One region of the Streptomyces sp. NPDC110618 genome, then DNA from elsewhere that is predicted to be linked to it. Evidence: riboswitches for the same ligand, from Rfam matches in the RefSeq annotation. Region 1 holds a riboswitch; the other holds the start of a gene.

Evidence for each region. Region 1 has a riboswitch for glycine ahead of gcvT (glycine cleavage system aminomethyltransferase GcvT). Riboswitches for the same ligand answer to the same signal wherever they lie in the genome.
Region 2: it holds a riboswitch for glycine, as region 1 does, so the genes downstream of both, gcvP (aminomethyl-transferring glycine dehydrogenase) here and gcvT (glycine cleavage system aminomethyltransferase GcvT) in region 1, are expected to answer to the same signal.

What each region holds. Positions count from the first base shown of each region.
Region 1 covers NZ_JBVKBN010000011.1:367-15,005, forward strand. The annotation lists partial or broken gene ACZ7L7_RS19725 (aminotransferase class I/II-fold pyridoxal phosphate-dependent enzyme) at 1-268, opposite strand, end outside; gene gcvH (glycine cleavage system protein GcvH) at 283-660, opposite strand; gene gcvT (glycine cleavage system aminomethyltransferase GcvT) at 803-1,921, opposite strand; glycine riboswitch at 1,959-2,067, opposite strand; glycine riboswitch at 2,068-2,163, opposite strand; gene ACZ7L7_RS19740 (AAA family ATPase) at 2,342-3,001, shown strand; gene ACZ7L7_RS19745 (hypothetical protein) at 2,991-3,224, opposite strand; gene ACZ7L7_RS19750 (enhanced serine sensitivity protein SseB) at 3,257-4,048, shown strand; gene ACZ7L7_RS19755 (enhanced serine sensitivity protein SseB C-terminal domain-containing protein) at 4,194-4,982, shown strand; gene ACZ7L7_RS19760 (ABC transporter permease) at 5,337-6,332, shown strand; gene ACZ7L7_RS19765 (ABC transporter substrate-binding protein) at 6,391-8,148, shown strand; gene ACZ7L7_RS19770 (ABC transporter permease) at 8,218-9,225, shown strand; gene ACZ7L7_RS19775 (ABC transporter ATP-binding protein) at 9,222-10,319, shown strand; gene ACZ7L7_RS19780 (ABC transporter ATP-binding protein) at 10,316-11,578, shown strand; gene ACZ7L7_RS19785 (trimeric intracellular cation channel family protein) at 11,657-12,316, shown strand; gene ACZ7L7_RS19790 (thioesterase family protein) at 12,402-13,253, shown strand; gene ACZ7L7_RS19795 (TetR family transcriptional regulator) at 13,492-14,121, opposite strand; gene ACZ7L7_RS19800 (hypothetical protein) at 14,256-14,408, shown strand; gene ACZ7L7_RS19805 (DUF4190 domain-containing protein) at 14,473-14,639, shown strand, end outside.
Region 2 covers NZ_JBVKBN010000019.1:3,663-18,301, reverse strand. The annotation lists gene ACZ7L7_RS27985 (endo-1,4-beta-xylanase) at 1-638, opposite strand, end outside; gene ACZ7L7_RS27980 (carbohydrate ABC transporter permease) at 694-1,458, opposite strand; gene ACZ7L7_RS27975 (carbohydrate ABC transporter permease) at 1,527-2,525, opposite strand; gene ACZ7L7_RS27970 (extracellular solute-binding protein) at 2,532-3,827, opposite strand; gene gcvP (aminomethyl-transferring glycine dehydrogenase) at 4,171-7,056, opposite strand; glycine riboswitch at 7,232-7,327, opposite strand; gene ACZ7L7_RS27960 (PRC-barrel domain-containing protein) at 7,442-7,819, shown strand; gene ACZ7L7_RS27955 (DNA polymerase IV) at 7,996-9,372, opposite strand; gene ACZ7L7_RS27950 (MerR family transcriptional regulator) at 9,437-10,120, opposite strand; gene ACZ7L7_RS27945 (bifunctional nuclease family protein) at 10,367-10,840, opposite strand; gene ftsR (transcriptional regulator FtsR) at 10,925-11,659, opposite strand; gene ACZ7L7_RS27935 (FHA domain-containing protein) at 11,680-12,639, opposite strand; gene ACZ7L7_RS27930 (DUF881 domain-containing protein) at 12,701-13,534, opposite strand; gene ACZ7L7_RS27925 (small basic family protein) at 13,540-13,872, opposite strand; gene ACZ7L7_RS27920 (DUF881 domain-containing protein) at 13,869-14,639, opposite strand, start outside.

The DNA.
Region 1 (14,639 bases):
ACGCGGCGCCGAACAGCTCCTTGACCCGGTCGATGGCGATCTGCTCGGTGACATCGACGTGCTCGCAGCCGCCGTAGTAACGGCGGCCGGGGTAGCCCTCGGCGTACTTGTTCGTCAGCACCGTGCCCTGCGCCTCCATCACCGCGACCGGCGCGAAGTTCTCGGAGGCGATCATCTCCAGGGTCGACTGCTGACGGCGCAGCTCGGCATCGACCGCGGCGGCAACCTCCGGGTCGAGCTCGTGCAGGGACGTGTTCAGGACGGACATGCGTCTACGACTCCTCAGCCGGCGGAAAAGGCGGTGTACTCGTCGGCGGAGAGCAGGTCGCTCGGCTCCTCCGTGACGCGTACCTTGAACAGCCAGCCGCCCTCGAAGGGGGCGGAGTTCACCAGCGACGGGTCGTTGACGACGTCCTCGTTGATCTCCGTGACCTCACCGTTGACCGGGGAGTACAGGTCGGAGACCGACTTGGTGGACTCCAGCTCGCCGCAGGACTCGCCCGCGGTCACCGTGGAGCCGACCTCGGGGAGCTGGGCGTAGACGACGTCACCGAGCGCGTTGGCCGCGAACTCCGTGATGCCGACCGTCGCGACGCCGTCCTCGGCGGCCGACAGCCACTCGTGCTCCTTGCTGTAACGCAGCTGCTGGGGGTTGCTCATGGCCTGAATTCTCCTGTACGCGGGGGTGTGCTGATGAATGAGGGACCGCTGGAGGCGTGCGTGAGCAGCGGTGATGTGTTCAGCATCACCCACGGCCGGTGCCGGTGACGCTCACAGCTCCTGCATCCGATGCGTGCGGCTACTACTTCTGGCGCTTGTAGAACGGCAGCGCCACGACCTCGTACGGCTCGTGGCTGCCCCGGATGTCCACACCGACACCGGGCGTGCCGGGCGCCGCGTGCGCGGCGTCGACGTAGGCCATGGCGATCGGCTTGCCCAGGGTGGGGGAGGGAGCGCCGGAGGTGACCTCGCCGATGACCTTGCCGTCGGCGACGACCTGGTACCCGGCGCGCGGGACCCGGCGGCCCTCGGCGACCAGGCCGACCAGGACGCGCGGCGGGTTGCTCTCGGCGCGGGCGGCGGCCTCGGTGAGCGCCTCGCGCCCGACGAAGTCGCCCTCCTTCTCGAACTTCACCACCCGGCCGAGCCCGGCGTCGAAGGGGGTCAGCTCGGTGGTCAGCTCGTGCCCGTACAGCGGCATGCCCGCCTCCAGGCGCAGGGTGTCCCGGCAGGACAGGCCGCACGGGACCAGGCCCACCGGCTCGCCCGCCTTGGTCAGGGCCTGCCACAGCGGCTCGGCGTCGGAGGGCTTCACGAACAGCTCGAAGCCGTCCTCGCCGGTGTACCCGGTGCGCGCGATCAGCGCCGGGACGCCCGCGACGGTGCCGGGGAGCCCGGCGTAGTACTTCAGGCCGTCGAGGTCGGCGTCGGTGAGCGAGGCGAGGATACCGGGGGACTCGGGGCCCTGGACGGCGATCAGCGCGTAGGCGTCCCGGTCGTCGCGGACCTCGGCGTCGAAGCCGGCGGCGCGCTCCACCAGGGCGTCCAGCACGACCTGGGCGTTGGAGGCGTTGGCGACGACCATGTACTCGGACTCGGCCAGCCGGTAGACGATCAGGTCGTCGAGGATGCCGCCGTCCTCGCGGCAGATCATGGTGTAGCGGGCGCGGCCGACACCGACGGAGGCGATGTTGCCGACGAGGGCGTGGTTCAGCAGCGCGGCCGCCTGCGGACCGGTCACCGTGATCTCACCCATGTGGGAGAGGTCGAAGAGGCCGGCCTTGGTGCGCACGGCGTTGTGCTCGTCGCGCTCGGAGCCGTAGCGCAGCGGCATGTCCCAGCCGGCGAAGTCGGTCATCGTGGCGCCCAGCGAGCGATGCAGGGCATCGAGGGCGGTACGGCGCGGTTCGGTACTGCTCATCGGTCGGTCGTCTCCCAAGGCATGACGGGGGGGGCGTTCCTCCCCATCTGTCATCGGAACCTGAGAGGTTCGTCATGACCGCGCGTGGGCATGACTTGCACCTTGGGTGGGACCACCGGCGACGGCGGCCCGCTTTTCAGATGTGCCTCGCCCGCGCGGTAACGGGGCCTGAGAGATTCAAGGGAGGGACTTGCTCCTTCGGCGCCCCAGCACAAGGCTGGGAACTCTCCCGCGCGGATTCAAACGGCCGGTATGCAGTTGGCGCGCACATCATTGCACGCATCGGTCCGGCGTGGCAGGGCAGCATCTGTAACCGGGCTGTTGCGGTACGCGTACAGAAACTCCAGGCACGCGGAATTACCTTCTCTTTACGGTCGACGGGCAGATGGTCTCCATCTGACCCAGGGGAGGACGATCACGGTGAACAGGACGACGGCGTACGCGGCCACCTCGGGCATCGCGGTGCCCCGGCAGCCGGCAGCCCCCGTCGCGGAGGTGTGTCCGGCCCCGGTCGTGCGCGATCTGCGTGAGCGCTCCGGCCTGAGCCCGCACGCCCTGCTCTTCGGACCGAAGGACGTCGTGGTGATCACCGGCCTGCCGGGCAGCGGCAAGTCCACGCTGATGAAGCGGGCGGTCACGGGGCCGCGGATCGACTCCCAGGACACCCGGGACCGCTGGGACGCGCGGATGCCGGGCTTCCTGCCGTACGCGGTCTACCGCCCGCTCGTGCGGGTCGCGCACTACTTCGGACTGTGGCGGGCCCTGCGCTCCGGCGAGGGCCTGGTCGTGCACGACTGCGGTACGCAGTCCTGGGTGCGCGGCTGGCTGGCGCGGGCCGCGCGGCGCCGGGGCGGCACCCTGCACCTGCTGCTCCTCGACGTCACCCCGGACCAGGCACTCCAGGGCCAGCGCGAGCGCGGGCGGGGTGTGTCGCGGTACGCCTTCCTGCGGCACCGGGCTGCCGTGGGGCGGCTGCTGCGCGCGGCGGAGCGGGGCGAGCTGCCGCGGGGCACCGGTTCGGCGGTCCTGGTCGACCGGCCGGCGGCCGGGGTGCTGCGACGGATCGGGTTCACGGGCTGAGCGCGGGGCGGGTCTTCGGGCGGGGGTCGGGCTCGCGGGCCGGGTGCCGGGCGGACGCGGAGCGGATCGGCTGATGGGCCGCGTGCCCGGTGGGCGGGCAGGGTCGGCGGGTGCGGGGCGGGCCAGGTCTGGTGGACGGGCCGAGCCGGCGGGCGGCGGCGGGCCGGATCGGGTGCACGGCCAGGGCCGGGGCGGGCGCGCAGGCGCTAGCCTTTTCAGCCATACCAGTGGTTCACGGCAGGCGGTCAGAAGAGTATGGACTTCCCGGCGGATCTCCCCGCGGACTTCCCGGCGCAGGCGCACCCCCATTCGCACGGCGGATGGCCCGGCAACGAACTGGAGGAGGTGCTCTCCGCCTCCCTCGGCGTGCCCACCGCGGGCGGCCGGATCATCGAAGTGCTCGGCCGCAGCTTCCTGTGGGTCCCGCTGCCGTCCGGCGGCGGCCCGAACAGCGGTCCGCTGGACCTGCCCACGATGGAGATCGAGGGGCAGGGCTACGTCCCGGTCTTCAGCTCCGAGGAGCAGTTCCGTCAGGTCGTCGGCACGCACATGTCGTTCGCCGTCGCCCCGGCGGTGGAGTTCGCGCGGGGGCTGCCGCCGCAGGTCGGGATCATGGTCAACCCGGACGGTGTGGTGGGCATACCGCTGCCGCCCCCGGCGGTGGCCGAGCTGTGCCGGGTGGGCCGCACCCCGCTGGACGGGCCCGCGAGCGGCGGCCGGGTCAAGCTGTTCGAGCCGGACTGGAAGGACGACCCGGTCGACTTCCTCTCCGCGGCCTCGGCGGAGTTCGCGGAGACGGGCGTGGTGACCACGGCCCGCCGCTGCCTGGCCGCGATCGAGACCGCGGACCCGGTGATGTTCGTGGGGGTGGAGCTCTCGCACTGGGAGGGCGATCTGCGTACCGCGCCGATGGACGCCCTGGGCCGGGCCCTGGGCCGGGTCCCCACGAAGTGGCAGGTCAACCTGATCCTGCTGGACATGGCGGCGCAGGACCCGGTGACGCTGTGGATGCGCGAGCACGTACGGCCCTTCTACACGCGGGGTTAGCGGAGCCGTTCGAAGGGGCGCGGGGCCTGCGCGACCAGCCGCAACCGGAGCCGCGGACGCCCGCCCGGAGCAAGTCCCACTGCAGTGGGCGGCCTTAAGCTAGGGTCACGGCTCGGTCGGAGAACAGGTTGAAGGGGCGGTACAGGTGAGCGCCAGCGGCATCGCGGCCGGGCAGGTCGAGCACATGCTGCGCCAGGTCACGCCCGGGCGTTACGACGCCTACGAGGCGCTCCTGCGCGCGCTCGCGACCCCGAATTCCGGCCAGATCTGGATGCTGCTGTGGCACGGCCAGTCCGGCTCCCCGGACGCGCAGTACGGGAACATGGAGGTCGACGGCTACGGCTACGCGCCCTGCGTCACCTCCGCCCAGGAACTGTCGGCCAGTGGCTGGAACCGCAGTTACGAGGTGGTCGACGGGCTCGACGTGGCCCGCACCCTCTACCCCGACCACTACGGCCTCTGGCTGAATCCGCACGCTCCGGGCGGCGGTGTCGGCATCCCGTGGCTGGATCTGCGCCGGATCGCCACCGGCCTGGACCGCCAGCCCGCGGGCCCGCTGAGCCTGTCCGAGCCCGGCATCGAGATCCCGCACTTCTACGCCCTGCTCGCCCAGAACGCCCATCGCACCCCGGCCGTGCGCAGCCTGCGCCGCGCCTGGGTGCAGCCGGCGCTGGGGGCGCCGTATCTCGCCATCGGTCTGGACGTCTACGACACCAGTCCGTCGGCGGTGGACTCGGTGCGTGCGATGATGCAGCAGTCGATCGGCGCGGTCCCGGACGGGCTGCCGGTGTCGACGGTGGCGATGTCGGACGAGTACGACCCGGTCGCGATGTGGATGCGGGCGAACGCCCGGCCGTTCTACGACCGCGAGGCGCACGCGGCCCCGGCGCCCGCCGCCGGGTACGGGTACCCGCCCGCGCAGGGCGGCTACTGACCCGACGGGCCTTCCGACGGACCTCCCGAGGTCTTCTGACGGACCATCAAATCGTTTACGTGAACGTCACATTTCTTCGCGCGTAGATGATGGTGAAGATCACTGATTGTCCGAAATGTCATAAATTCCGCCTGTCCGACGTCCGTTATCCCCTGTTCGGATAACGGAATCCCCAGCACATCATCACGGTTGCGCATACTTTCGCCGTCAGATCTGGCGGCTGATCACGACGAAGCTGAAGACTCCCCAGTCAGACATGGGATCGGTCGATCCTGTGATCGAGTGCAAGTCGACAAAGCCGTAATCCACGGCAGGCGTAGGCCGGTCACCACCGGCGAGAGGGGTCGGGTCACCGTGACCGCACCGATCGAGACCACCGGGGCATCAGAAGCACAGCCGGAGGCTGTGCTCAGCGGTGCCGACAAGGGGCAGATCGAGGGCCGTTCCCTGGGGCAGATCGCCTGGACCCGGTTCAAGAAGGACAAGGTCGCCGTCGCCGGCGGCGTCGTCGTCATCCTGCTGATCCTGCTCGCGATCCTCGCCCGGCCCATCCAGGCCCTGTTCGGTCTCGACCCCAACGCCTTCAACCAGGACCTGCTCGACCCCAACACCTCGCTGCCGCACGGCGACTGGGGCGGCATGAGCGCCGAGCACCCGCTGGGCATCGACCCCAATTTCGGGCGCGACATCGCCACCCGCATCCTGGAGGGGTCCTGGGTGTCCCTGGTCGTCGCGTTCGGGGCGACGATCCTGTCCAACACGATCGGCACCATCCTCGGCGTGATCGCGGGCTACTACGGCGGCCGCACCGACGCGATCATCAGCCGGCTGATGGACACCTTCCTCGCCTTCCCGCTGCTGCTCTTCGCCATCGCCATCTCGGCGACGCTCCAGGGCGGTGCCTTCGGCCTGGAGGGCCTGCCGCTGCACATCAGCGTGCTGATCTTCATCATCGGCTTCTTCAACTGGCCGTACCTGGGCCGCATCGTCCGCGGCCAGACCCTGGCGCTCAGGGAGCGTGAATTCGTCGACGCCTCCCGCGGTATGGGCGCCAAGGGTCCGTACATCCTGTTCCGGGAGCTGCTCCCGAACCTGGTCGGCCCGATCATCGTCTACTCGACGCTGCTCATCCCGACGAACATTCTTTTCGAGGCCAGCCTGAGCTTCCTCGGCGTCGGCATCCAGCCCCCGCAGGCGTCGTGGGGCGGCATGCTCAGCGAGGCGGTCAAGTTCTACAAGGTCGACCCGCAGTTCATGATCGTGCCCGGCCTCGCCATCTTCGTCACCGTCCTGGCGTTCAACCTGCTCGGCGACGGACTCCGTGACGCTCTCGACCCGCGCAGCCGCTGATATGCGGCCCCATCGAGAGCCCATCAAGTTTCCAACTATGGAGGGGAAGCAGACCATCATGCGAAGGTCAGCGCTGGCCGCCATCGCGGCCATCGGCACTGTCAGCCTGGTTCTTTCGGGCTGCAGCAAGGCCGATGACAATTCGGGCAATGGCGACGGCAACAGCAAGTCCGCCGGCGCCGACGCGGCGACCAAGGGTGTCGTCAACGCCTCCACCGCCAAGGGTGGCACGGTCACTTACGAGTACTCGGACGTTCCGGACTCCTTCGACCCGGGCAACACGTACTACGGCTACATGTTCAACCTCAGCCGGCTGTACGCCCGCCCGCTGATGACCTACAAGCCGGCCCCCGGTGACAAGGGCAACGAGCTCGTCCCGGACCTCGCCGCGGCTCCGGGTGAGTCCAGCGACAACGGCAAGACCTGGACGTACAAGCTGCGTGAGGGTCTGAAGTACGAGGACGGCACGCCGATCACGTCCAAGGACGTGAAGTACGCCGTCGAGCGCTCCAACTTCGCGCGTGACGTGCTCTCCCTCGGCCCGAACTACTTCCAGCAGTTCCTTGAGGGCGGCGACAAGTACAAGGGTCCCTACAAGGACAAGAGCGACAAGGGCATCGCGTCCATCCAGACGCCGGACGACCAGACGATCGTCTTCAAGCTCAACCGCTCCTTCCAGGAGTTCGACTACCTGGTCGCCCAGCCGCAGACGGCCCCCGTGCCGAAGGCCAAGGACAAGGGCGTCGACTACGTCAAGAGCATCGTTTCCTCGGGCTCGTACAAGTTCGAGAGCTACGAGGAGGGCAAGCAGGCCGTCCTCGTCCGCAACGAGAACTGGGACGCGAAGACCGACCCGCTGCGCAAGCAGTACCCGGACAAGATCGTCATCAAGCTCAAGGTCAACGCCGAGACGATCGACCAGGACGTCCGCGCGGGCAAGGCGATCGACCTCGGCGGCGGTGGCGTCCAGGCCGCGACGCAGGCCGAGATCGTCAGCGACCCCGACCTGAAGGCCAACACGGACAACACCTACGGTGGCCGTCTGGTCTACATGGCGATCAACACCAAGCTGGCGCCGTTCGACAAGGTCGAGTGCCGCAAGGCCGTGCAGTACGCGGTCGACAAGAAGTCGGTGCAGACCGCCCTCGGCGGCCCGATCCGCGGTGACATCGCCACCACCGTCCTTCCGCCGGACGTCCCGGGCTACAAGAAGGCCGACCTGTACGCCACCCCGGACAACAAGGGTGACGCGGCCAAGGCCAAGGAGCAGCTGAAGGCCTGCGGCACGGAGAAGATCAAGACCAACATCTCCGCGCGCAGCGACCGCCCGCAGGAGATCGCCGCGGCGACCGCCATCATCAACTCGCTGAAGGCGGCGGGCATCGACGCCACCCTGAAGCAGTTCCCGTCGGGTAAGTACTTCACCGACGCCGCTGGTGTTCCGGCCTTCAACAAGAAGCAGAACATCGGTCTGCACATGATGCAGTGGGGTGCCGACTGGCCCTCCGGCTACGGCTTCGACCAGCAGATCCTGCACGGTGACGCGATCGGCGAGTCCGGCAACACCAACCTGTCGCAGCTCGACAACGCCGACGTCAACAAGATGCTGGAGCAGGCGATCGCGACCGAGGACGCTGCCGAGCGCAACAACCTCTACGCCGAGATCGACAACAAGACGATGGAGGAGGCGGCCCTCGTTCCGCTGACCTACTTCAAGGTCCTGCTGTACCGCCCGGCCGGCTTCACCAACCTGGTGTCCACCGCGGCCTTCAGCGGTCAGTACGACTACCTCAACATCGGCACGACCAAGAAGTAGCCCCGGAAGGCAGGTGAAGGCATTGATGCCCGCGGGCTTCGCGGCCCGCGGGCATCAGCGCCGATCCCCGTGATCTCGTATATCCTCCGCCGGACGGTCGCGGCAGTGATCCTGCTGCTGGTCGTCACCGCGGTCACCTTCGCGATCTTCTTCCTGCTGCCCCGGCTCGCCGGCCAGACGGCCGACCAGCTGGCCCAGCAGTACATCGGGAAGAGCCCCACGAAGGCCGACATCGAAGCGGTCAAGCAGAACCTCGGACTCGACCAGCCCGTGTACGTCCAGTACTGGGACTTCATCAAGGGGATCGTCTCCGGCGCCACGTATGACCTCGGGCCGACCACCGCGCAGTGCAACGCCCCCTGCTTCGGCTACTCCTTCAAGACCCACGTCGAGGTCTGGCCGCAGCTGACCAGCCGTATCCCGGTCACGCTGTCCCTGGCCGCCGGCGCCGCCGTGATGTGGCTGCTGGGCGGTATCACTGCCGGTGTGATCTCCGCGCTCAAGCCGCGGTCGCTCGCCGACCGCACCTTCATGGGCATCGCCCTCGCCGGTGTCTCGCTGCCCATGTTCTTCACCGGTCAGCTCGCGCTGTTCCTCTTCACCTTCAAGTGGCCGATCTTCGGCCGCGACTACGTCCCGTTCACCGAGAACCCCTCGCAGTGGGCCAACACCCTCTTCCCGGCGTGGTGTTCGCTCGCCCTGCTCTACTCCGCCATCTACGCCCGGCTCACCCGCTCGGGCATGCTGGAGACGATGAGCGAGGACTTCATCCGCACGGCCCGCGCCAAGGGCCTGCGCGAGCGGAACGTGGTGGCCAAGCACGGTCTGCGGGCCGCGCTGACCCCGATCATCACCGTGTTCGGCATGGACCTCGGCCTGCTGCTCGGTGGTGCGGTGATCACCGAGTACACGTTCTCCCTGCACGGCATCGGTGAGTACGCGGTGCAGTCCATCAAGGACAACGACCTGCCGCCGATCCTCGGCGTCACCCTGCTCGCCGCCTTCTTCGTCGTCCTCGCAAACTTCCTGGTGGACCTGTTGTACGCCGCCGCCGACCCGCGGGTGAGGCTCTCGTGACCGAACTGTCCAAGACCGGCGCCGCGGTGGGGGAGCCCGTGAAGGCCTCCTCCGACGTGCCCACCGCGTTCCTCGAAGTCCGCGACCTCAAGGTGCACTTCCCGACCGACGACGGCCTGGTCAAGTCGGTCGACGGAGTCAGCTTCAAGGTGGAGAAGGGCAAGACCCTCGCCATCGTCGGTGAGTCCGGCTCCGGCAAGTCCGTCACCTCGCTCGCCGTCATGGGCCTGCACAAGCTCGGCTCGCGCGGCAAGAACGTGCAGATCTCCGGCGAGATCTGGCTGGACGGCAAGGAACTGGTCTCCGCCGCCCCGGACGAGGTCCGCCGGCTGCGCGGCCGTGAGATGGCGATGATCTTCCAGGACCCGCTGTCCGCGATGCACCCGTACTACACGATCGGCCACCAGATCGTGGAGGCGTACCGGGTCCACCACGACGTCAGCAAGAAGGTCGCCCGCACCCGCGCGATCGAGATGCTCGACCGGGTCGGCATCCCCGAGCCCACCAAGCGCGTCGACAACTACCCGCACGAGTTCTCCGGCGGTATGCGCCAGCGCGCGATGATCGCGATGGCACTGGTGAACAACCCCGAGCTGCTCATCGCGGACGAGCCGACCACCGCCCTGGACGTCACCGTCCAGGCGCAGATCCTGGACCTGATCCGGGACCTGCAGAAGGAGTTCGGCTCCGCGGTCGTCATGATCACCCACGACCTCGGCGTGGTCGCCGAGATCGCCGACGACGTGCTGGTGATGTACGGCGGCCGGTGCGTGGAGCGCGGTCCGGTGGCCGACATCTTCGAGCAGCCGCAGCACCCCTACACCTGGGGCCTGCTCGGCTCGATGCCGCGTATCGACCGGGAGACCTCCGAGCGGCTCATCCCCGTCAAGGGCCAGCCGCCGAGCCTCATCAACGTCCCCTCGGGCTGCGCCTTCCACCCGCGCTGCCCGTACGCGGACATCCCCAAGGGCGATGTCACCCGCACCGTGCGCCCCGAGCTGACCCAGGTCGGCACCGGACACTTCTCCGCCTGCCACCTCTCGCCCGAGGACCGTACGCGGATCTGGACCGAAGAGATTGCGCCGAAGCTGTGAGTGAAACCAAGAAATCGGACGTGACCGTCCCGGCGCAGGCGTCGGCCCCCGGGGCGGAGAACGACGTGCTGCTGAAGGTCCAGGGCCTGCAGAAGCACTTCCCGATCCGCAAGGGCGTGCTCCAGCGCCAGGTCGGCGCGGTCAAGGCCGTGGACGGCATCGACTTCGAGGTGCGCCGCGGCGAGACGCTCGGCGTGGTCGGCGAGTCGGGCTGCGGCAAGTCGACCATGGGCCGGGTCATCACCCGGCTCCAGGACCCGACGGGCGGCACGATCCACTTCGAGGGCAAGGACATCACGCGGCTGAACACGGCCGGGATGCGCCCGCTGCGGCGGGACATCCAGATGATCTTCCAGGACCCGTACGGCTCCCTGAACCCCCGGCACACCATCGGCTCGATCGTCTCGGCGCCGTTCCGGCTCCAGGGCGTCGAGCCCGAGGGCGGGGTGAAGAAGGAGGTCCAGCGACTGCTGGAGCTCGTCGGCCTGAGCCCCGAGCACTACAACCGCTACCCGCACGAGTTCTCCGGCGGTCAGCGTCAGCGCATCGGCATCGCCCGCGCGCTCGCGCTCAAGCCGAAGCTGGTCGTCGCCGACGAGCCGGTCTCCGCGCTCGACGTGTCGATCCAGGCCCAGGTCGTGAACCTGATGGACGACCTCCAGCAGGAGCTGGGCCTGACCTACGTGATCATCGCGCACGACCTGTCGGTCGTCCGGCACGTCTCGGACCGGATCGCGGTGATGTACCTCGGCAAGATCGTCGAGCTGGCCGACCGGACCTCGCTGTACGAGTCCCCCATGCACCCGTACACCAAGGCCCTGATGTCCGCGGTGCCGGTGCCGGACCCGCGGCGCCGGGGTGCCAAGAGCGAGCGCATCCTGCTCCGCGGTGACGTGCCCTCGCCGATCGCGCCGCCGCCCGGCTGCCGCTTCCACACGCGGTGCTGGAAGGCGACGGAGATCTGCAAGACGACCGAGCCGCCGCTGCTGGAGCTGCGTCCGGGCCAGCAGGTCGCCTGCCACCACCCGGAGAGCTTCGAGGACCAGGCTCCGCAGGACACGGTGCTGCTGACGGCCGCGAAGGAGGCGGCCGAGCTGGTCGCCGACGAGGTGCTGGCGGAGTCGGCGGAGACGTCGGCGGCGGTGGCCGCGGAGGTCAAGGCGACGACGGAGGAGGCGACCTCGAAGGAGGCGGCTTCCGAGAAGGTCGCCAAGACCTCTGAGGAGACTTCCGAGGAGCCGGAGTCCACCGACAAGTAGGGTTAAATCCCCAAGTCAAGAACGAGCCCTCGCCTTGCAATGAAAGGCGGGGGCTCGTTCTTGGGTGAGAATGTAGGGGTGCTCCAGCAACTGTTCACCCCGTCCGTGCAGCATACGCTCGACCTGATCGGCATCTTCGTCTTCGCCATCTCCGGCGCGCTGCTGGCCGTCCGCAAGAACTTCGACGTCTTCGGCATCGCCGTCCTCGCCGAGGTCACCGCCCTGGGCGGCGGACTCTTCCGCGACCTGGTGATCGGCGCCGTACCGCCCGCCGCCTTCACCGACCTCGGGTACTTCCTGACCCCGATGCTCGCCGCGCTCCTGGTGGTCTTCCTGCACCCGCACGTGGAGCGCATCCAGATAGGGGTGAACGTCTTCGACGCGGCCGGCCTCGGCCTGTTCGCCGTCACCGGCACGACCAAGGCGTACGACTACGGTCTGAACCTCACCGCCTCCGCCGCCCTGGGCCTGGCCACCGCGGTCGGCGGCGGTGTGCTGCGCGACGTGCTCGCCAACGAGGTGCCCTCGCTGCTGCGCTGGGACCGCGACCTCTACGCGGTCCCGGCGATGGTCGGCGCCATCATGGTCGCGATCTGCATCCGCTACGACGCCCTCACCCCCGTCACCAGCGGATTCGCGGTGATCACGGCGTTCGTGCTGCGCCTGCTGGCGATGCGCTACCACTGGCGGGCGCCCCGGGCCTGGAACCGGCGCTCGACGGTGCGGGAGGAGGAGTAGGTCCGCTGTGCCCGGGTAAGCGGGCGCTCAGGTTAGAGGTAGGGGAAAGCTACCGCTTAGTAGTTAGCTGTTGTACCGTTCATCCATGTCAGAAGTAGCGTTCACGCAGGCCACCGTCGGAGACAGCGAGTTCGACCGCGACACCGCGCTCACCCGGCGCGAGCCCGGCGTCTACGACATCGACCTCTCCGCCGGCTGGACCATCATCAGCGCCGTCAACGGCGGTTATCTGCTGGCGGTCCTGGGCCGCGCGCTCGCCGACGCCCTGCCGCACGCCGACCCGTTCACCATCTCGGCGCACTACTTGACCGCGTCCCAGCCCGGTCCGGCGGTCGTGCGCACCTCCGTGGTCCGCACCGGCCGCTCCCTGTCGACCGGCCAGGCGTCGCTCTTCCAGTACGACGAGCGGGGGCAGGAGGTCGAGCGCATCCGCGTCCTCGCCTCCTACGGCGACCTCGACTCCCTGCCCGACGACGTCCGTACGACCGCGCGGCCGCCCGCGATCCCGCCGATGGACCAGTGCTTCGGCCCCGAGGACGGCCCGGCCCCGGTCCCCGGCAGTTCCGCCATCACCGACCGGCTGATGCTCAAGCTGGACCCGGCGACCCTGGGCTGGGCCCTGGGCGCGCCCTCCGGCAAGGGCGAGATGCGGGCCTGGTTCGGCCTGGCCGACGGCCGGGACCCGGACCCGTTCTCCCTGCTGCTGGCGGTGGACGCGCTGCCCCCGACCGCCTTCGAGCTCGGCATCAAGGGCTGGGTCCCCACGGTGGAACTGACGGTCCACGTCCGCAGCCGTCCCGCCCCGGGCCCGCTGCGGGTGTCGATCACCACCCGCAACCTCGCCGGCGGCTTCCTGGAGGAGGACGCGGAGGTCTGGGACAGCGCGGACCGGCTGGTGGCCCAGTCCCGCCAACTGGCGCGGGTGCGGCTCGGCTGACGTCCGCCGAACCCGCCGGGTGCCTTGAGGTGCCCGGCATCGGGCGGGTGTCGAACTCGCCGGTCTTTTCCATGAGTTGTGGCGCCGGGGCGGGAGTTCCCCCCGGCGCCTTTCGTGTCACGGTCCGGGGTCGGCGGGCCGGGCTGTTCCGGCGCGTCAGTCGGCGCGTTCGCCGGGAACGGCAGGCGTCCATCGTGAACGGCCGCGCCCGTCGTGAGGGTGTGCGGCTGATCGCCCGTCAGTCCAACCAGTGCTGTCGGCCGATGCTGATGAGCCGCAGGCGTCGGGTGGCGATGCGGACGACCTCGTCCCGCTGGTCCTGCGCGTCCTTCTCCATGGTGTCCAGGAACAGGGACGCGGTGATGAGCATCTGGTCGACGTAGAGGTTGGCCAGCATCAGCAGGTCGTCGTCGCTCCATCCCTGTGCCAGCGGGTCCTTGGCGAGTTCGCGCTTGACCTCCTCGCCGAAGCGGGCGAGTTGGTCCTGGATGGCCTCGCGCACGGGCCGCACGCCGCCGTGCCGTTCGCGCGCGATGAAGCGGACATGGGCGGGGTGGGCGGCGACATGGTCGGCGATCAACTCGACGGCGCGGGCTATGCGTTCGTCGGGGGTGCCGTCGGCGGAGACGGTGACGCGGATCATCGCGTGCAGGCTGCCGAGCGCCTCCTCGACGAGGGCGACGCCGAGGTCGGCGGTGGAGCGGAAGTGCCGGTAGAACGCGGTGGGGGCGACGCCGACGGCGCGGGTGACCTCGCGCAGGCCCAGACTGCTCAGGCTCTGCCCCTCCAGCAGCCCCAACGCGGCGTCCAGGAGCGCCTGTCGGGTCTTCTGCTTCTGTGCCTGCCGGATGCCGAGGGTGTGACTCATGCCATGCAGTTAACAACTGTTCTCCGGAATTGAAAAGCCGTCGGGCACGCTAGACTCGGCAGTCAGTGAACAACTGTTACTGCAACCGTTCACCGAAACGTCGCGAGACGCATCTCGGAGGGGGATCCCATCCCATGCTGTTCCTCGTCGCCGCGCTCCTGCTGCTGGGCGTCGTCCTGGGCACCGTGGCCCACGCGCCGCTCGGCTTCACCGTCGTGACCGCCGTGATCATCGCCGCCTGGCTGAGCGTCTTCGCCGTCCGCGAGCGCCACGCCCGCCGCAACTGACCGCGGTCCACAAGGCCGCGGTCCCGATCACAGACCATCGACCGCACTAGGAGTCGACCGCATGCTGCACCTCACCGCCCCGACCACCGGCCACCGCCCGCTCACCCGGGACGCCGACGGCATGGCCGTCGCGTCCTTCATCCTCGGCCTGGTCGGCCTGCTCGTCCTCAACGTCGTCCTCGGTCCCATCGCCGTCGTGCTGGCCGCCGTGGCCCTGTGGCGGGGCACCGC
Region 2 (14,639 bases), on a different contig from region 1:
GGGCCGACGGACTCGATGTTGTAGTCGTTGAGGTAGAGCTTGACGCGCGGGTCGGCCTCGTGGGCCCAGCGCAGGGCGTCGGCGATGTAACCGGGGCCGAGGGTCTTGTAGAAGACGGTCTCCCGGTACGTACCGTCCTCGTTGAAGGCCTCGTTGACGACGTCCCAGGCGAACACCTTGCCGCGGTAGTGCCGTACCTCGGTCTGGATGTGCTTCTTCAGCACGGCCCGCAGCTCGGGCGCCGTCCACTCGCGGCCGGTCAGCCAGTCGGGCAGCTGGCTGTGCCAGACCAGGGTGTGGCCGCGCACCTTCTGGTGGTGGGCGCGGGCGAGGTCGACGATCTCGTCGCCCTGGGAGAAGTCGAAGACGCCCTGCTCGGGTTCGGTGGCGTACCACTTCATGCCGTTGCCGGGGGTGATCTGGTCGAACTCGGTGCCGAGGATCTTCGTGTACGGCTCGTCCACCAGCTCGGGGTTGTCGGTGGCGCTGCCGAAGTAGCGGCCGTGCCGCTGGGCGAGGTCGGCGAGGGTCTGCGGTTTGTGGGGGCGGTGGTCGGCAAGGCCCTGGGCGGACGGGGCGGTGACGGCGACGAGGACGGCGGTCAGGGCGCCGACGAGTCTGAGACGGTTCTTGGGCATGGTGCGACTCCTCACGGAACAGGGGTGTGGGTGAGCCGTACGGTCGCGGGCGCTGTCATCCCTTGGTGGCGCCGGCGGTGAGGCCGCCGACGAGCTGGCGCTCGGCGACGGAGTAGAAGGCCAGGGCGGGGACCATGGCGAGCACGAGATAGGCGAAGACCCGGGCCACGTCCTGCGAGTACTGGCCCTGGAACTGCTGCACGCCGATCGGGATGGTCCACCAGGTGGGCTCGTTGAAGACGAGCAGCGGCAGGAAGAAGTTATTCCAGCTGGTGACCACCGCGAGCACGGAGACGGTGCCGAGCGCGGGCCGTGCCATGGGCAGCAGCACCCGCCAGAAGAAGCCCAGCGGTCCGCAGCCGTCGAGGGTGGCAGCCTCCTCCAGTTCGCCGGGGATCTGCCGGAAGAAGCCGCGCAGGATGATGATGGTCATCGGCAGGCCGAACGCGGCCTGGGGCAGGATCACGCCGAGGGGGTTGTCCAGCAGGTCCATCGAGCGCAGCAGCAGGAACAGCGGCAGCGCCGCCACCGCGAAGGGGAACATCAGCCCCATCGTGAACAGGGTGAACAGCACTTCGCGGCCCCGGAAGGCGAACCGCGCGAAGGAGAACGCGGCGAGCGCCGAGGCGGCGACCACGAGGACCGTGGTGGCGACCGCGATGAGCGTGCTGTTGCCGACCATCCGCCAGAAGTCGCCGGAGGCGAGGATGTCGGTGTAGTTCCCGGTCACCCACGGGTCGGGCAGCCCGATCGGGTTGCGGGAGAGCTGGTCGGTGGACTTGAAGCCGGAGATGACCGCGTAGAGCAGGGGGATGCCCATCAGGGCGCCGACCCCGATCAGCAGGAGGTGCAGGGGCAGGGTGCGGCCCCGGGTCTTGCGCTGGACGGTCACTGCTTGCCTCCCCGCATGGTCGTGGTCGCGCCCTCCAGGTCCCGGCGGAGCACGAACCGCTGGTAGGCGAGGGCGAACACGAGGCTGATGCCGAACATGACCACGCTGATGGCGCTGGCATAGCCGACCTGGTAGCGCTTGAAGCCGAACTGGAACATGGTCACGGCCATGGTTTCGGAGTGGTGGTCGGGGCCACCGGCGGTGACCACCCAGACGAGGTCGAAGAGCTGGATGGCGCCGATGACGGACAGGAAGACGCTGATGCGCAGGGTGGGCGCGAGCAGCGGCAGGGTGACGTTGCGGAACCGCTGCCAGGGACCGGCACCGTCGATGAGGGCGGCCTCGTGCAACTCCTTGGGGATGGACTGGAGTCCGGCCAGGTAGAGCATCATGTGGAAGCCGAAGTACTTCCAGGTCATGACCAGGAACAGGGTGGCCATCACCATGTCCGGGTCGGCGAACCACTCACCGCCCAGGCCCTCCAGGCCGATGCCGTCGAGGACATGGTCGGCGAGCCCTTCGCCGGGCGCGAAGATCATCGCGAACAGCACACCGGTGATGGCCTCGGACAGCACGTACGGCGCGAAGAAGAGCATCCGGTAGACGGCCCGGCCGCGCACCTTCTGGTTGAGCGCGACGGCCATGGCGAGCGCGAACGGCAGCTGCAGCGCCAGCGAGAGCAGCACCAGCAGCAGACAGCGCCACAGGTCGCCGATGAAGACCGGGTCGTCGAAGAGCCGGGTGAAGTTCTCGACGCCGATGTAGTCCTCGGGCATCCCGAAGCCGCCCCAGCGGAAGAAGGCGGCGTACAGGGCGAACATGATGGGCAGCAGGACCAGGACACCGAACAGTACGAGGGCGGGTACCTGGAAGGAGACCGCGGTCAGCCAGTTCATGGCGCGCCGGCGGGCCCGCCCCCGGGCCGCGTCGGCGGCCGGGGGCGGCAGGTCCGTGTCGGGACCGGTCCGTTTCTCCGGAAGGAAGGTGGACGTCATCGGTTGTTACTGCTCTTCCTTCGCGACCTGGGTGATCGAGTCGGTGACCTGCTCCGGGGACTTGGATCCGGCGATCAGACCGGCGACGCTCTCGTTGACCTCCTGACCGAGGGCCGGCGCGTACGCCTGGTCCAGGTAGAGCTGGAAGCCGGTGGCGGCCGTCAACTGCTGCTGTACGGCCTTGACGTTGGGGTCGGTGATGGCACGCTCGGCGGCCGGGACGACGGGCAGGACGCCGGTCTTCTTGACCAGCTCCACGTCGGTCGCCTCGGAGGCGAAGAACTTCAGGAAGTCCACCGCCGCCTGCGGGGCGCCGGCGCGCAGCGCGTGGCCGCCGCCTCCGCCGAACACCTCGGTGATCGCGCCCTGTCCGCCCTCGACCGCGGGGAACGGGAAGAAGCCGAGGTCGTCCCCGAGCCCCTTGCCCGCGTCGGCCTGGACGATGGGCGCCCACTGGCCCATCAGCTCCATGGCCGCCTTGCCGTTGCCGACGGTGGCCGCCTGGCCGGTGGGCCCGGAGTAGGAGGCGCCGAGGAAGCCCTTCTGGAACGGCTTCAACTCGACCAGTTCCTTGAGGTGTTCACCGGCCTGGACCAGGCCGGGGGAGGTGAAGTCCTTGTCCTGGTTTGCCTTCTCCAGGGCGTCGACACCCGCGGTGCGCATCGCGAGGTAGGCCCAGTAGTACATACCGGTCCACGCCTCCTTGCCCGCGAGGGCGAGCGGGGTGACACCGGCGGACTTGAGCTTGTCGACCGCGTCCAGGAAGGCGCTCCAGGTGGCCGGGGGCTCGCTGATACCCGCCTTCTTGAACAGCGCCTTGTTGTACCAGAAGCCGATCATGCCGATGTCGAACGGTATGCCGTAGACCTTGTCGTCTATGAGGTACGGCTCCTTCGAGACCGGGACGAGCTTGTCGCCCCAGCCCTTGGTGCGGTCGGTGAGGTCCTCGACCAGTCCCGCCTCGACCTGCTGCTTGAGCACGCCGCCGCCCCAGGTGTGGAAGATGTCCGGGAGCTTCCCGGACGCGGTCAGCGCCGTCATCTTCGACTTGTAGGCGTCGTTCTCCAGCTGGACGATCTTGACCTTGACCTTGGGGTTCTGCGCCTCGAACTTCTTGGCGAGGGCGGCCCACACGTCCTTGGTGGGCTGGGTCGTGGAGATGTTCCACCACTCGATGGTGGTCGTACCGTCGGACGACCCCCCGTCCGAGTCGCCGCCGCAGCCGCTGAGTGCCGTCATGCTCAGACCCGCGGCGGCGGAGACCGCCAGGAATCTGCGGCGGGAGAGTGCCGGGTCGCCCATCATGCGCTCCTTTTCGACATATTGCCCTTCGAAAGTTTCGGTCTCACGACAGAAAGCTTCGCTGCAGCCGCACCCTAGAGACACGCGCTGACGGGTGGCAACCCTTGTGCACAGGGAATCCGAGTCCGGTCCGCCCACGATCGAAAGGGAGTTGGGCCTACGACACGTTCCGGGCACCCCCAACCGAAACATTCGGATCAGCTGACGAACATTACGGAGCGGACTGTAGGAGAGGTCGCGAGGTCCGGCAAGAGTGCCTGCGCGGGCACACGAAAGCGGGCACGAAAAGGGGCTCCGCCCGAGCCGTAGCCCGGGCGGAGCCCCTTGAGGTCAGTGCCCTCGGTCAGTCCTCGTACGCGTCCAGCGGCGGGCACGAGCAGACCAGGTTGCGGTCACCGTAGGCCTGGTCGATGCGGCGCACCGGCGGCCAGTACTTGTCCGCGGCCGAGACCCCGCTCGGGAAGACGGCCTCCTCGCGGCTGTAGCCGTGCTCCCACTCCCCGCTCAGCGCGGCGGCGGTGTGCGGCGCGTTGCGCAGCGGGTTGTCGTCCGCGGCCCACTCGCCGGAACCGACCTTCTCGATCTCCGCGCGAATGGCGATCATCGCGTCGCAGAACCGGTCCAGCTCGATGAGGTCCTCGGACTCGGTCGGCTCGATCATCAGCGTGCCGGCGACCGGGAAGGACATCGTCGGCGCGTGGAAGCCGTAGTCGATGAGCCGCTTGGCCACGTCGTCCACGGTCACACCGGTCGCCTTGGTCAGCGGACGCAGGTCGATGATGCACTCGTGCGCGACCAGCCCGCCGGGACCGGTGTAGAGCACCGGGTAGTGCGGCTCCAGCCGCTTGGCGATGTAGTTGGCGCTGAGTACCGCGACCTGCGTGGCCCGCTTGAGCCCCTCGCCGCCCATGAGACGGACGTACGACCAGGAGATCGGCAGGATCCCCGCGGAGCCCCAGGGGGCCGCCGAGATGGGTCCGACACCGGCCTCGGGCCCGGCGGCCGGCTGCATCGGGTGGTTCGGCAGGTACGGCGCCAGGTGCGCGCGGACACCGACCGGGCCGACGCCCGGACCGCCGCCGCCGTGCGGGATGCAGAAGGTCTTGTGCAGGTTCAGGTGGGAGACGTCGCCGCCGAAGTGGCCCGGCTTGGCCAGCCCCACCAGGGCGTTGAGGTTGGCGCCGTCGACGTAGACCTGCCCGCCGGCCTCGTGGACCCGGGCGCAGATGTCGGCGACGTGCTCCTCGAACACACCGTGCGTCGAGGGGTACGTGATCATCAGCACCGCGAGCTCGTCGCGGTACTGCTCGATCTTCGCCCGCAGGTCCTCGACGTCGATCTCGCCGTCCTCGGCGGTCTTGACGACGACGACCTTCATACCGGCCATCGCGGCGCTGGCGGCGTTGGTGCCGTGCGCGGAGGACGGGATGAGGCAGACGGTGCGCTGCTCGTCGCCGTTGGCCCGGTGGTAGCCGCGCACGGCGAGCAGTCCGGCCAGCTCGCCCTGCGAACCGGCGTTGGGCTGGAGGCTGACCTTGTCGTACCCGGTGACCTCGGCGAGACGTTCCTCCAGCTCACGGATGAGCGTGAGGTAGCCCTCGGCCTGCTCCTCGGGCACGAAGGGGTGCAGCTGCCCGAACTCGGGCCAGGTCACCGGCTCCATCTCGGTCGTGGCGTTCAGCTTCATCGTGCAGGAGCCGAGCGGGATCATGCCGCGGTCCAGCGCGTAGTCACGGTCCGCCAGGCGGCGCAGGTAGCGCAGCATCGCGGTCTCGGAGCGGTACTGGTGGAAGACGGGGTGGGTCAGGAACTCGTCCTGGCGCAGCAGCCCCTGCGGCAACGCGTCCTCGGTCTTCGCGTCCAGGGGCTCGATGTCGGCCTCGACGCCGAAGGCGCCCCACACGGCGGTCAGCTGGGCGCGGCCGGTGGTCTCGTCGCAGGCGATCGAGACGTGGTCGGCGTCGACGAGGTGCAGGTTCACCCCGGCCTCGCGGGCGGCGGCGACGACCTCGGCGGCCCGTCCGGCCACCCGCACGGTGAGGGTGTCGAAGTAGTTCGCGTGCACGATCTCGGCGCCGCCCGCGGCGAGCCCGGCGGCGAGGATCGCGGTGTAGCGGTGCACGCGCCGCGCGATGCCCTTCAGCCCCTCGGGGCCGTGGTAGACGGCGTACATGCCGGCCATGACGGCGAGCAGCACCTGCGCGGTACAGATGTTGCTGGTCGCCTTCTCGCGGCGGATGTGCTGCTCACGGGTCTGCAGCGCGAGGCGGTACGCCTTGTTGCCGTCCGCGTCCACGGAGACGCCGACGAGCCGTCCGGGCAGGGAGCGCGCGAACTTATCGTGCACGGCCATGTAGCCGGCGTGCGGACCGCCGAAGCCCATCGGGACACCGAACCGCTGGGTCGTACCGACCGCGATGTCGGCACCCAGCTCACCGGGCGAGGTCAGCAGCGTCAGCGCGAGCAGGTCGGCGGCGACGGTGACCAGCGCGCCCAGTTCGTGCGCCTGCTCGATGACGGGCTTGAGGTCCCGCACGGCACCGGAGGCACCCGGGTACTGCAGGAGCACACCGTTGATCTCACGCTCGGCGATCTCGGCCGGGATACCGTCGCTGAGGTCGGCGACGACCACCTCGACGCCGGTCGGCTCGGCACGCGTCTCGATCACGGCGATGGTCTGCGGAAGGGCGTCCGCGTCGACCAGGAAGAGGCCCTTCTTGTTCTTGCCCATGCGCCGGGACAGCGCCATGGCCTCGGCCGCGGCGGTGCCCTCGTCCAGCAGCGAGGCGCCGGAGGTGGGCAGGCCGGTGAGGTCGGCGACCATGGTCTGGAAGTTGAGCAGCGCCTCCAGGCGGCCCTGCGAGATCTCCGGCTGGTAGGGCGTGTACGCCGTGTACCAGGCCGGGTTCTCCATGACGTTGCGCAGGATGACCGGCGGGGTGAAGGTGCCGTAGTAGCCGAGCCCGATCATGGAGTCGAGCACCTGGTTGCGGTCGGCGAGCGAACGCAGCTCGGCGAGCACCTCGGCCTCGGACCGCGCGCCCGGCAGCGCGAGCGAGTCGGCGTTCTTGATCACATCCGGTACCGCGGCGGCGGTCAGCTCGTCCAGCGAGCCGTAGCCGACCTGGGCGAGCATCTTGGCCCGGGCTTCCTGGTCGGGCCCGATGTGACGCTGCTCGAAGGGGATCCCCGTTTCGAGCTCGGAGAGCGGAATGCGATGGGCGGTCATTGCGGAGGCCTCCTGGTCAGACACGACCTTCGAGGGGCACCACGGCGCGGGTGCCCGGACGGCCTCCCCCTCTGTCATCTCAACCTGAGAGCTTCACCGGAGGCACCAGGGCGTCCGGCTTTCACCGTCGGTGAGAGCGGAAGCCGTCGACACCCGCCCTGCTTTCCAGAGTGACCTCGTCCGTGCGGTACGTGAGCCTGAGAGATTCCGGGGAGGATTTGCTCCTTCGGCGCCTCCGGTGGTCTCCGGAGGACTCTCCCGCACGGGGTCAGCAGCCGTCTGCAAGCCTACCAGCGAGGTCAACGCCAGGTCGTTCGAGTGGCCGAGCACCCGATTGTGCTCTTTCGTAGTGCTTACGGATGATTTGCGACCTAGTGGAGGTCCCGTGCAGACCGACATCGATCCGCGCAACCTGATCGGCCGCAAGGCGTTCGACCGCAACGGCACGAAGATCGGCACGATTGACGAGGTCTACCTCGACGACGCGACCGGTGTCCCGGAGTGGGCGGCCATACGGACCGGCCTGTTCAGCAGGGACGCCTTCGTCCCGCTGGAGCCGAGCGAACTGGTCGAGGGCACCTTGCACGTCCCCTTCGACCGCACCCTGATCAAGGACGCCCCGGACTTCGGCGTCGGCCGCCACCTCTCCCCCGAACAAGAACTCCAGCTCTACCACCACTACGGCCTCGACACCGCCTCCACCCCACCCCCTCCCGACCACGACTTCGGCAACTTGGCAGGCACCGAGGACGCAGAGATGTAACCAAGCCAGCCGCCAGAGCCACAGGCAGTCGAAACCCACCCAGCCGCGGGCAGTCGTGCCGCTGGGGCGGCACGGGTGGGCGCGGCGGCACCCCGTGAGCGCCGGGCTGCGCGACCCACCCCCACGGGCACCCCCACCCTGGGCACAACCGTGAGGTCCGTACCCCCAGGGCACGATCAAGCAGAGGCCCCGTCCACCACGGCGGCCCCCGGCCCACGCGGCACCAACGGCAACGGCTCGGTCGGCGACAGCGAAGGATCATCAACCGCGAACGTCCGCACCCGCCCCACCCCCGAGTCCGGCGTCTCGAACCGCACCGTCACCCGCCCCAGCCCACTCCCCTGCACCCACCCATGCCCGAACTCGGCATGCACCACGTCATGCCCAGCCACCCACCGCCGCTCAAGCGGCACCTCGACCGCAGCGTCCTGCGCGGCCTCCACAACACCGTCCTCCCCCGTGTCCTCGGCCCCCTTGTCCCCCGCCGCCTGCGCGAACAAATCCTCCTGCGTGAAGTCCGCCAGCCCACTGACCCCCACCCCGAGCAGCCGCACCCCACCCGTGGTGTCCACCGACTCCAGCAGCCGCGCGGCAGACTCCCGCACCACAGCCGGGTCATCCGTCGGCCCCCGCAACGTCTCGGACCGAGTCAGCGTGGAGAAGTCGTACCGCCGCACCTTCAGCACAATCGTCCGCCCCGACAGCCCGGCCCCCCGCAACCGCCGCACGCACCGGTCCGCCAGCCGCTGCACCTCCAGCCCGACCCGCACCCGGTCATGGATGTCGACGTCATAGGTGTCCTCGACCGACACCGACTTCGTCTCCCGCTCGGCCACCACGGGCCGCTCGTCCCTCGCCAGCGCCATCGCGTACAGCGCGTGCCCGAGCGACTTCCCCAGCAGCCGTACGAGCTCGTCCTCCCCGGCCTCGGCCAGCTCCTCGACCGTGTGGATCCCGGCCCGCCGCAGATGGTCCCCGGTGGCCGGCCCCACACCCGGCAGCGTCCGTACCGACATCGGCCCGAGCAGCGCCCGCTCCGTCCCCGGTTCGATCAGCACCAGCCCGTCCGGCTTGGCCTGCTCCGAGGCGATCTTCGCCAGCATCTTGGACGCCGCGAGCCCGACGGACCCCGTCAGGCCCGTGACGGCCCGTATGTCGGCGCGCAGCTTCACCGCGGCCAGCCGGGCCGACTCCGCGTCCCAGGCCCTCCCCCCGGCCTCCAGATCCACGAACGCCTCGTCCAGGCTGAGCGGTTCCACGAGCGGCGACAGGGCGCGCAGCAACGCCATGACCTGCTCGCTGATGGACCGGTAGAACGCGAAACGCGGTACGAGATACGCGGCGTTCGGCGCCAACCGCCGCGCCTGCGCCATGGGCATCGCCGAATGCACCCCGAGCACCCGGGCCTCGTACGACGCGGTCGCCACCACACCGCGCGGCCCGAGCCCGCCCACGATCACGGCCTTGCCGCGCAGACTCGGCTTGGACGCCTGCTCCGCCGAGGCGAAGAAGGCATCCATGTCGAGGTGCAGGATCGTGGGCGCGCTTCTCACATGTCCGATGCTGCCTTACACCACTGACAATGCCCCGGCACGGCCACGAGACCTGACCGGGACGTCAGACCGCCCGGTTGCGCCGCCGCGCCAGCTCGTCCGCCGGATTGTGCCCGACGAGCGTCTCACCGGTGTCGATGCGCTCCCCGTGCAGCTGCGACAGCGCGCTCTCGACGTCCCGCCACACCACGCCGACGGCGATCCCGAAGATGCCCTGTCCGCCCTGGAGCAGCGCGTGGACCTCGTCGGGCGAGGTGCACTCGTAGACCGTGGCACCGTCGCTCATCAGCGTCATCCGCTCCAGGTCGCTGAAGCCCCGCTCCCGCAGGTGCTGAACGGCGGTGCGGATGTTCTGCAGGGACACCCCGGTGTCCAGGAACCGTTTGACGATCTTGAGGACGACAACGTCCCGGAAGCTGTACAGCCGCTGGGTTCCCGACCCGTACGCGGGCCGCACACTGGGCTCGACCAGCCCGGTACGGGCCCAGTAGTCCAGTTGCCGGTAGGTGATCCCGGCGGCGGCGCAGGCCGTGGGGCCGCGGTAGCCGATCTGCTCGGTCGTCATGGGTGCCGTCCCTGTCCCGGCCGGGACGGCCGTCGGTCGCTGCGGAGCGCGTTCGGCGGCACCACCCGGCTGGGGACACCCCCCGTTCGAGCGGAGCCGTGAGCCCGGGGGAGGGTACGGACCGCTCTCCCCGAGACCGCGTCCGGGGGCACCCCCAGCCGTACCGTCGCCGCTGCTTCTCACGCCGACCTCCGTCCTTGACCTGCCTTCTCGACGGTAGGCAGTCACCAGGGGTGCGTCAACGATCGCCACACTCGGCACGCCGAGTGATAATCACCCTAGGAGTGGTTTCCCGTACCCAACCGCGGGGAAAGGCTAGCCGAATGCGCTCGGCCAGAGCCGTAGGACGCTCTCACTGCCGCTGGCATGTGCCGCCGCCCGAGGGCGCCCCCTGTCTACTCATGAGTACGCAAGGACGCCCCGCAGGACTCACTGACTGCTGGTGCCGAAGTCCTCGGGCGAGATCTGGTCGAGGAACTCGCGGAACTTCTCCACTTCGTCCTCCTGCTCGTCCGGAATGGCGATGCCCGCGTCGTCGAGCACACCGTCACTGCCGTAGATGGGCGTGCCGGTGCGCAGGGCAAGCGCTATGGCGTCGGACGGACGGGCGCTCACCTCGACCCCGCTGGCGAAGACCAGCTCGGCGTAGAAGACGCCTTCACGCAGATCCGTGATGCGCACTTCGGTGAGCTCCTGGCCGACCGCCTCCAGCACGTCCTTGAAAAGGTCGTGGGTCAGCGGTCGCGCGGGGGCCATGCCCTGCTGGGCGAAGGCGATCGCCGTCGCCTCCCCGGGCCCGATCCAGATGGGGAGGTAGCGGTCGCCTCCCACTTCGCGCAGGAGCACGATCGGTTGGTTGGAGGGCATTTCGACCCGGACACCTACGACATCGAGCTCGTTCACACAGCAACCCTAGGCCGTGCCCGGGACGTTTGGGTAGTCGGGCCGGAAACGTGCGGTCGATCCGGACTCCCCACGAGCCCCGGCTCAGGGCAACCGCACCCCGAGCGCGGTCTTCACCAGCGCCGCGTGCAGCTTGACGGTGAGCCCCGCCAGCTCCTTCGTACGGGCCTCCGCATGGGCCCTGGTCTGCGGGTTGCGGTGGCGCCTGAGCGGTGCCACCACCTGGTCCACGAGCCCCGCCTCCCGGTCGGCGGCGGCCTTCATCACCCGCAGATGCCTCGGCTCGATCCCGAAGCGCCCCAGCTCGGCGACGAGCGTGGCCACGGTGACCGCCTCGGCGTCGTACGCCCCGTCCGGCAGCGGCGCGATCAGTCCGTAGGACTCCCACTCCTGGAGCTCCTGCTCGCCGATCTCGGCGGCGGCCAGCAGCTCGGCCCGTCCGATCCGCGCCGCGGTCGGTGTCTCCGGCGCCTCGGGCACGGCCTCGCCGTCGCGCTGACGGCCGACGAGGGGCAGCGAGACGGCCTCGCCGCGCGCCATGGCGTCCAGGTGCTCGCGGATCACCTTGAGCGGCAGATAGTGGTCCCGCTGCATCCGCAGGACATGCCCGAGCCGCTCGACGTCCTCCGCGCTGAACTTGCGGTAGCCGGAGGGCGTCCGCCGCGGCTCCACCAGGCCCTCGGACTCCAGGAACCTGATCTTGGAGATCGTGACTTCGGGAAACTCGTCACGCAGCACGTTCAGCACCGTGCCGATGCTCATCAGCCTGTCCGTGGCGGCGGCGCCGTGTCCGGCACCGCCGCTCGGTGTTTGAAGCATGGACCTTCTCCGGGGGAGGGTCAGTAGCCTCGCTGGCTCGCGTAGAAGACCAGCCGGTACTTGCCGATCTGGACCTCGTCACCATTCGACAGAGCGACCTGGTCGATCCGCTCACGGTTGACGTACGTGCCGTTCAGGCTGCCCACGTCGGCGACCGTGAACGAACCGTCCGGGCTCCGGCGGAACTCCACGTGCCGGCGCGAGACGGTGACGTCGTCCAGGAAGATGTCGCTCTGCGGGTGACGGCCGGCCGTGGTCAGGTCGCTGTCCAGCAGGAAGCGGCTGCCCGAGTTCGGCCCACGGCGCACCACCAGGAGCGCGGAGCCGAGCGGCAGCGCGTCCACGGCGGCCTGCGCCTCGGGGGACAGCGCCGGCATCTGCGTCTGGCCGGTGGCCTCGGCGTCGTACGCCTCAAGACCGGAGATCGAGATCGTGGACGTGGTCTCCGACGGACGCTCGGGCACCGCGCCCGGCCGCAGGGGAGCACCGCAGTTGGAGCAGAAGCGGCTGTTCTCCGCGTTGCGGTTACCGCACCTCGTGCACACCAGGGCCGACATGGACGGATCCTCCTGCCGCGGCTGCCCCGCCGGGGCATTGGACGCGTACGGGTCGGCGGCGAACCCTCCACCCGTACCTGAGGTTGACGGTTGCCCGAAACCTATGCCTCCGGACTGCGCAGGGTCAACCGACGGCGCGCCCTGACCTCCCGGAATGTCACCACCCGGACCACCGACCTGGTCCCGGAACAACGGCCGCTGGCCCTCTGCGTCAGGCTGTGCGCGATGCCGGGCAGTGGCGTTGTCATTGCCCTCTCGCGCGCTCTTGCCGAACAACTTCGCAAACAACTTCACGGGCGATTCCCCTTGACTGAAACAGACCCGCCCGTGGGGCAGGACGAACCCTGACTGCACACTCCGGCCGACCCGGACATCCTCACAACGTCCGTATCCACCAGACAGTTTCCACCACGCACCACCCATTCGGTGCGCCGACCCCCCGCAACCTCATGCCCTGGCCGGACGTCCGCCATGCACCCCCGATTCACCGCGAGGACGACCGAGCGTAGTCAGGCCGCTCCGCGGCTCGCAAGGCGTCCACAATGATCTTGTCCGACCGCTCGACCGTCACGGTGGCCTGCTCCTTCTCCAGCGTCTGCACCACGCCTCCAGGGATGTTGAGGGCCGGTTCGAGGTCCTGCGGCTTGCCGATGACCTTGAAACGATAGGGCGCGTTGATCTTGTTCCCGTCGACGCTGACGGAGTTCCCCGAATTCGTCAGATAGGTACTGGCCACCACGCGCACCCCGTTCACCTGGATCGCCTCCGCACCTGCCGCGCGCAGCTCCTGGATGGCGTCGAGCAGCATGTGCGCCTCAACAGTCCCCTTAGTGTCGTCGATGGTCATCGTGATGCCGGGCCCCTGGGCAGCGACCGTGCCCGCCAGAATGCCGAGCTGTCTCTCCTTCTCGACGGTCTGCTTGCGTGCCTCCTCGGCCTGGTTCGAGCTGTTCTCCAGCTCGTCCCGCTGCTCTTCGAGGCCCTGCTTCTCGTCCTCAAGACGCTCTGTGCGGTCATCAAGTTCATCGAGGATCCGGACGAGATCCTCCTGGCGTGCTCCGCGCAGGGCGTCGTCACCGTCACTGTTGGAGGCGACCTGCACCGCCAGACCGAAGCCGAGGCCGAACAGCAGCAGGGCGACGATCAGTTGGGCCCGGGTGACCCTCGGCGGCCACAGGCCCTTGACGAGCCGCTGCCGACCGGTCAGCCCGGACGGGGCCTGCGGGGCCTCGGGCTCGGCCTCGGCGGGCGCGGGAGGCACTTCCTCCGGCAGCTCCTTGCGCAGGGGGTTCTCGGGCGCCGCGTCGTTGTCGCTCATCGGCCTCACGCCCGGAACACGTGCCGGCGGATCGCCGCGGCGTTGGAGAAGATCCGGATACCGAGCACCACGACCACACCGGTGGACAGCTGTGCCCCCACACCCAGCTTGTCGCCCAGGAACACGATCAACGCGGCGACGACCACGTTCGACAGGAACGACACCACGAAGACCTTGTCGTCGAAGATCCCGTCGAGCATGGCCCGCAGACCGCCGAACACGGCGTCCAGCGCCGCCACGACGGCGATCGGCAGATAAGGCTCGACGACCGCCGGAACCTCAGGCCGGACCAACAGGCCGGCCACGACTCCCACGACGAGGCCCAGTACGGCGATCACGATGTGCCCTTCTCGGTGTTCTCGGTGTTCGGCTGTGCGGTGCGTACGGTCACACTGGGTGCGGCGGGCAGCTTGAGCTCCCCCTCTACGGAGAGGGTGGTACGGATGCCGAAGTTCTCCTTCAGAGCATCCAGGTACAGGCCGTCGGCACTGGCCTGGAACCTGCGGCTCAGCCCCTCCCCGTCCCCCACCGCGAGCACCGTGTACGGCGGCACCAGCGGCTTGTTGTCGACCAGTATCGCGTCACCCGCGGCCCTGATCGCGGACAGGGCCGTCAGCCGCTGCCCGTTGATGGAGATGGCCTCGGCCCCCGACTCCCACAGCCCGTTGACCACACGCTGCATGTCCCGGTCGCGGACCCGGCCGGTGTCCGAGAACCCGGACGACTGACGGGGGTCGCCTTCACCGCCCGAACCGGACGCCTTGGCGTCGTTCACCACCAGTTTCACGCCCGGGCCGTGCACCTCGACCGCACCGGCGAGGACCCCCACGAGCTCGCCGCGCTCATTGCCGCCGCTCGCCTTGAGCGCCTCGCGCTGCCGCGCGCTCACGTCGTCGCGCAGCTCGTCGACAGTGTCCTCCAGCCGGTCGGCGGCCGCGGTCTCCTCGTTGATCCGGTCGATCAGCTCCTCGCGCTCCTTGGCGACGACGGGAGCCTCGACCCGTGCCTGGGCCGCACCGACGGTGACGACGAGGGCGGCCAGCACCAGTCCGGCCGCGAGACCGAGCTTCGCCCGGAGCGTCTTGGGCAGACCACCGTCCGCCGC